Regions from separate parts of the Saccharopolyspora sp. NPDC002578 genome, predicted to be linked through region 3. Evidence: riboswitches for the same ligand, from Rfam matches in the RefSeq annotation. Region 3 holds a riboswitch; each other region holds the start of a gene.

Region 1 (2,258 bases), on a different contig from region 3:
CCCGGCGGATGTGCTGCTCCCTGGTCTGCAGGGCGAGCCGGTAGGCCTGGTCGCCGTCGGCGTCGACGCTCACGCCGACCAATCGGCCCGGCAGCTGCCGCTCGATGCCCTTGCGCACCGCCATGTACCCGGCGTGCGGGCCGCCGAAGCCCATCGGCACGCCGAAGCGCTGCGTCGTGCCGACCACCACGTCGGCACCGATCTCACCGGGAGCGCGCAGCAGCGTCAGCGCCAGCAGGTCGGCGCTGACCACGGCCATCCCGCCGCGCTCGTGGACCCGCTCGATGATCGCCTCGTGGTCGCGGAGCGCGCCGGAGGCACCGGGGTAGGCCAGCAGCACGCCGAAGAAGTCGTCCTCCGGCAGCGCCTCGGGACCCGCGGCGAGGTCGGTGACGATCACCTCGATGCCCAGCGGTTCGGCGCGGGTCCGCAGCACCTCCAGGGTCTGCGGCATCACGTCCGCGTCCACCACGAAGCGCGGCGATTTGGCCCGGCCCGCGCGGCGCACCAGCGTCATGCCCTCGGCGGCGGCGGTGGCCTCGTCCAGCATCGACGAGTTCGCCACCGGAACACCGGTCAGGTCGGCGACCATCGTCTGGAAGTTCAGCAGCGCCTCGAGCCTGCCCTGCGAGATCTCCGGCTGGTACGGCGTGTACGCCGTGTACCAGGCGGGGCTCTCCAGCACGTTGCGCAGGATCACCGGCGGCGTGATCGTCGGGTAGTAGCCCAGCCCGATCATCTCGGTGTGCGGGCTGTTGAGCCGCGCCAGGTCCCGGAGCTGCTTGAGCGCCTCGGCCTCGGTAGCCGGCTCCGGCAGGGCCAGCTGCAGGTCCCGTTCGCGGATGCCTTCGGGCACCGCGGCCTGGCCCAGCTCCTCCAGCGAGCCGACACCGATCACGTCCAGCATGCGCGCCAGCTCGGCGGGCAACGGCCCGACATGGCGGTCGGCGAACGGAGTGCCGTGTTCCAGGGCGGCCAGCGGGATACGGTCTTCGGTCGTCATCGCCACACCTCATTCATCGCGACGGACACAGGGCGGCAGCACGAATGCTGCTCTCCCCCTCTGTCACCGTCCGCGATACGAACGCCTGAGAGCTTCACCCGGTACGGCGACCGGGCTTGCACCGTCGGCGGGGAACCACCTACCGGTGGTCCCTCTTTCCAGAGGTATCTCGCCCGTGCGGTCCAGCAGGCCTGAGAGGTTGTCGGGGAGGGTTTGCTCCTTCGGCGCCGCCGGTGACCAGGTCACCGGCGAACTCTCCCGCGCGGGGTCAGCGATGCTCAGCAGCCTACCCGATCCAGTGACGACCGAAAGTGCGATCTTCATCCCGCTCGATCACTCCGGTGCGCCGGGCACGGCGCTGACCGGCGGTGACGCCCCCGTCACGGGGCGAGGCGCTCAGCCCGTGCGGCGGTCCCGGCGACGGCGGGACAACTCGTCGTTGACCGGCTCCTCGTGCTCGCCGCCGTCGGCCCGCTCGGCGGGGAACTCGTGGATCGTCCCGGTGATCTCGCGCATCGCGCCGCTGACCGCGATCCCGAACACGCCCTGACCGCCCTGCAGCAGGTCCACGACCTCCTCGGCGGAGGTGCACTCGTAGACCGTCGTGCCGTCGCTGAACAACGTGATCTTGGCCAGGTCCTGCACGCCTCGATGGCGCAGGTGCTCCACGGCGACCCGGATGTTGTGCAGCGAGACCCCGGTGTCCAGCAGTCGCTTGACGACCTTGAGCACCAGGACGTCCTTGAACGAGTACAGCCGCTGCGACCCGGATCCCGCCGCGCCGCGGATCGACGGGCCGACCAGCTTGGTGCGCGCCCAGTAGTCCAGCTGCCGGTAGGTGATGCCGGCGATCTGGCACGCCGCGGGTCCGCGGTAGCCGACGAGCTCGTCCGGGAGCGCGGTGTCGGGGAACGGCGCCGACTGCTCCGCGGCGGAATCCTCGCCAGGTGCTCGCTCCACCACGCCTGCCTCCCCTCGCCCGGCCCGAGGCCGGCGAACCACCAGAACCCGGCTCGACGCATGATCATCCGCCGAACGGGGGAACGATCATGGAACCGGGGCTTCGACCTTCCCCGACCTGGAAAATCACATCGGGGCGATTCGCGCACTCCGACGGTAAGCCCGGCCCGTGAGCGGGTCAACGCGACGCGCGGAGCCGCCCGCCCACCCCGGGTGTGACGTCCCCGCTCCGGCTCGCGCCGCTCGCCGAACGCGAAAAGGCTCCCGGTGCGAACTCGCACCGGGAGCCGGGTAC
Region 2 (2,258 bases), on a different contig from region 3:
TTCGATCTGGGCTGCGCCGGAAGTTCCGGGCGGTCCTTTCGAGGTTCGTGGTGCCCCGAGGGCGGTGCGGTCTCAGGCGGACCGGCGGTAGAACGGCAGCTCGACGACTTCCACGTCGATCGACTTGCCGCGGATGTCCACCTGCAGGGCGGTACCGGGGGCGCTGTGCGCGCGGTCCACGTACGCCATCGCGATCGGGTGGCCCAGCGTCGGTGACGGTGCACCGCTGGTGACCTCGCCGATCTCGGCGCCGTCGGTGTCGAGCACCCGGTAGCCGTGCCGCGGAGCGCGGCGGGCATCGGTGCGCAGGCCGACCAGCGTGCGCTCCGTCGGCGCTTCCGCGACCTTCGCCAGCGCTTCCTTGCCGACGAAGTCGCCGGGCTTGTCGAGCTTCACGACCCGGCCCAGGTTCGCGTGGAACGGGGTCAGGGACGCTGAGAGCTCGTTGCCGTACAGCGGCATGCCCGCTTCGAGCCGCAGCGTGTCCCGGCAGGACAGCCCGGCGGGGATGAGGCCGTGCGCGGCGCCGGAGTCGGTCAGCGCCCGCCACACGGCGGGGGCGTCGGCGGGCGAGGTGAACAGTTCGAAGCCGTCCTCGCCGGTGTAGCCGGTGCGCGCCAGCAGCACGTCGGCGCCCGCTACCACGCTCGGGTACCCGGCGTAGTACTTGACGCCGGAGAGGTCGGTGCCGGTCAGCGGCGCCAGGATCTCCACGGACTTCGGGCCCTGCACGGCGATCAGCGCGTAGTCGTCGGAGACGTCCTCGTGCGTCGCGTCGAACCCGGCGACGCGGTCGGCGAGCTCGGCGGAGACCACGGCCGCGTTCGCGGCGTTGGCGACCACCAGGTACTCCGACTCGCCGAGCCGGTAGACGATCAGGTCGTCGAGCACTCCGCCGTCGGCGTTGCACAGCATGGTGTAGCGGGCGCGACCCTCGGTGATCGTCGAGGCCTTCGCGACGAGCGCGTAGTCCAGCGCCTCGGCGGCCTGCGGGCCGCTGATCTTGATCTCGCCCATGTGCGAGAGGTCGAACAGGCCGGCGGCGGTGCGCACGGCCTGGTGTTCGGCGGTGTCGCCGGTGTAGCGCACCGGCATCCGCCACCCGGCGAATTCGGTGAAATGTGCGCCCGAGGACGCATGGATCTCCCCTAGCGGTGTCTCTCTCAGGGAGGGGGAAGACGACGTCATGGTGCGGAACTCCTCCTCGTGGGCACCGATCACGTCCGAGGGGACCGGTTGCGGCCACTTCCAGCAGAAACCATATCCGGGGTCCCTCGACGGCGACGGGCGCGGGCGTGCGCTGGCCGGTCTCCCCGGAGTCATTGGCCTGAGAGTTTCACCGCGCGTCGGCGGCTTGCACCTTGGGCGAGGGACGCGTGTCCCTGCTTTTCTCCGTGATCGCCTGGTGTCGTGCGGTGCGGGGCCTGAGAGTTTGTTGGGGAGGATTGCTCCTTCGGCGCTGCACCCAGGAATCGCATCCTGCACGGACCAGGGGCTCCTGGCGGGGCGCAGACTCTCCCGCTCGACGTCGTCGGCGTGTTCGTCTCGTCTTCTGTTGTGTTCAGAAACGCTACGGAGATCACACATCGCAGTCAACCGAACGTGAGCGTGATCCCGTTACCCTCCGAAGTCGTCCGCATGGGCCGTGACCTGCTCGTACTGCACTCGCAGGCCGTCGACCAGGGCTTGCAGCGCGACCTCGAAGCTGGCGTCGTCGATCTCCGCCGCGTGCTCGCGCAGCAGGTGCGCGTTGCGCAGGTGCGGGAACCGGTCGTCGTAGATCTCGGCGTCGTCGACGAACCCGCCTGCGAACGATCCCATCGCGGCGCCGACGACGAGGTACTTGGTGGAGGCGCCGATCATCGTGGCGTACCGGGGTGGCCAGCCCGCGCTGGTCAGGCCGCCGTGCACCGCGTCGGCGCGGCTCAGCGAGGTTTCGCGGCGGGCCGGGCCGGAGGCCATGAACGGCACCAGGTTCGGGTGGGCGGCCAGCGCCGCCCGGTAGGAGCGGGCCCAGCGCAGCAGGCCGGTGGTCCAGCCGGCGGCGAAGCCGGTGGTGTCCACGGTGGCCATCACGTCGTTGGCGACGTCGTGCAGCAGGGCTTCCTTGGTCGCGACGTGGTTGTACAGCGAGGCGGCGCGGACTCCGAGCGCTTCGGCGAGCTTGCGCATGGACAGCGCTTCGAGCCCGGACGTGTCGATGATCACCAACGCGTGCTCGCGGATGCGTTCCGGTGTGAGCTGGGGACTCTTCGGTC
Region 3 (2,258 bases):
CCCGTCGTAGCAGCGGCAGGATGTCGGCCTCGTCGTGAGCGATCGAGAACTCCGCCAGCTCGTAGTCGCTCTCCCCGGCGGGCACGTCGTCGTAGCTGTAGGTCGAGCGCGCGAAGTCCGAGGCGCCGACGACCTGCCGCAACGCGGTCAGGCCGATTCCGGTGTCCGCGTCGAACAGCCGGGACATGATCTCGTCGCGCCGCGGGGAGTTGTTCACCAGCCAAGCCGACGAGTCGGTCAGCGCCGCCCCGAACCCGTCGACGGCCTGGTACGTCGTCCCGGGGTCGACCGTGATCGTCTCGTTCCCGCCGCCCGCCCCGAACTCCGCGTCGGGCTGGCGCGCGAGCTTGCTCTGGCCGTCCTTCGTGGTCAACCAGACCCCCACCGCCGGGGCCGCGTGCGCAGGTGGAGCGAGCACCAGACCGGTGCTGAGCGTGATCGCGGAGAGCACCAGCGCGGCGGCCCGCCCGGCGCGAGGCGCCGCGACCCCGCCTCGTGTCTTGTGATCCATCTGCCCAGGGTGGTCTGACCAATCCTGCCCGGGTAGCTCCATTCGGTCGCAACCCCGCGCTCCGCGAGGCGAGGAAGGGAACCTTCCTGTCACCGGTGACAGGAAGGTTCCCTTCCTCTCTCGATCCGTGTGATCCGGAGCGAGGGGGCATTGACACCGACGGGTGCCCGTTTATCGTTGCTGGGCACGTCCACAACCGCATATGCCGCAGATCCCGGGCGGGAGAGACCCCGCGCCGACGGGGCGCCGAAGGAGCAAACACTCCCTGCAAACTCTCAGGCACCCATGACCGCTCGGGCGAGGCGACTCTGGAAAGCGCGCGCTCCGGCGCCGCACCCACGGTGCAAACCGCGCACGACGCGGTGAAGCTCTCAGGTTCCGCAACAGAGGGGGAGGCCCACGAACCCGGGCACACCTGTGCCCACGATGGTGAGGAGCCTCCATGTCCCTGCCCGAGCAGCTGCGCTACACCGAGGAACACGAGTGGATCGAGGACCGCGGTGACCTGGTCCGCATCGGCATCACGCCCTTCGCGGCCGAAGCGCTCGGCGACATCGTGTACGTGCAGCTCCCCGAGGTGGGCGAGCGGATCGAATCGGGCCAGACCTGCGGCGAGCTGGAATCGACGAAGTCGGTCAGCGACCTGTACGCGCCCGTGACCGGCGAGGTCGTGGCGATCAACGAGGCGGCGGCGGACGACCCCGCGGTGGTCAACGGGGACCCGTTCGGCGAGGGCTGGCTGCTCGACGTGCGTGCCGAGCAGACCGGTGCTGTGCTCACGGCGCAGGAATACGCCCAGTTGACCGGTGGTGAGTAAGCCGGGCTGAGGGGGACGGATCTGTGACGATCAGCGTCTTCGACCTCTTCTCAGTGGGCATCGGGCCGTCCAGTTCGCACACCGTCGGCCCGATGCGGGCCGCCGGGATGTTCACGGCACGCCTGCGCACCGAGGGTCTGCTCGGCGAGGTCACCAGGGTGAAAGCCGAGCTGTTCGGGTCGCTCGGAGCGACCGGGCATGGTCATGGGAGTCCGAAAGCGGTGCTGCTCGGGCTCGAAGGGCACGATCCGGAGACGGTGGATCCGGCCGCGGTCGAACACCGGGTGGACGCCGTCCGCACCGGTGGCCGGCTGTCGCTGGCGGGCGAGCACGACATCGCCTTCTCCGTCGATCGCGACCTCGTGATGCACCGGCGGAAATCGCTGCCGCTGCATCCCAACGGCATGCGGTTCACCGCGTTCGGTACCTCGGGTGAACTGCGCGCCGCGGTGTTCTACTCCGTCGGCGGCGGGTTCGTGGTCGACGACGGCGCCACCGGGACCGACCGGATCAAACCGGACGAGACCGCGGTCCGGCACCCGTTCCGCACCGGGCAGGAACTGCTCGCGAGGGCGGCCGATTCGGGATCGCGGATCAGCGACGTCATGTTCGACAACGAGCTGTCGTGGCGTTCCGCGGCGGACATCCGCGCGCAGCTGCTGCACATCTGGGGCGTGATGCGCGAATGCGTCGACAACGGGTGCAGCAACGATGGAGTGCTGCCCGGCGGGCTGAAGGTGAACCGGCGCGCGGCGGCGCTGCGGGCGAGCCTCACCGAGCAGGACGATCCGATGGAGTGGCTCACCTTGTTCGCCCTCGCGGTCAACGAGGAGAACGCGGCGGGCGGCCGGGTCGTCACCGCGCCCACGAACGGGGCCGCGGGCATCGTTCCCGCGGTGCTGCACTACTACGTGCGCTTCGTTCCCGGCG

What was found. A riboswitch is a leader RNA that binds a small molecule or an ion and turns the genes downstream of it on or off. The one in region 3 is predicted to bind glycine.
Region 1: linked by a shared signal. The riboswitch ahead of gcvP (aminomethyl-transferring glycine dehydrogenase) and the one ahead of gcvH (glycine cleavage system protein GcvH) in region 3 are both predicted to bind glycine.
Region 2: linked by a shared signal. The riboswitch ahead of gcvT (glycine cleavage system aminomethyltransferase GcvT) and the one ahead of gcvH (glycine cleavage system protein GcvH) in region 3 are both predicted to bind glycine.

The regions. Positions count from the first base shown of each region.
Region 1 is NZ_JBSFWJ010000001.1:312,538-314,795, forward strand. It holds gene gcvP (aminomethyl-transferring glycine dehydrogenase) at 1-1,003, opposite strand, end outside; glycine riboswitch at 1,172-1,274, opposite strand; gene ACWD38_RS01415 (MerR family transcriptional regulator) at 1,400-1,966, opposite strand.
Region 2 is NZ_JBSFWJ010000087.1:17,827-20,084, reverse strand. It holds gene gcvT (glycine cleavage system aminomethyltransferase GcvT) at 73-1,188, opposite strand; glycine riboswitch at 1,307-1,403, opposite strand; glycine riboswitch at 1,404-1,531, opposite strand; gene ACWD38_RS27085 (TetR/AcrR family transcriptional regulator) at 1,618-2,258, opposite strand, start outside.
Region 3 is NZ_JBSFWJ010000003.1:1,047-3,304, forward strand. It holds gene ACWD38_RS02575 (glycoside hydrolase family 30 protein) at 1-511, opposite strand, end outside; glycine riboswitch at 721-813, shown strand; glycine riboswitch at 814-908, shown strand; gene gcvH (glycine cleavage system protein GcvH) at 954-1,328, shown strand; gene ACWD38_RS02585 (L-serine ammonia-lyase) at 1,352-2,258, shown strand, end outside.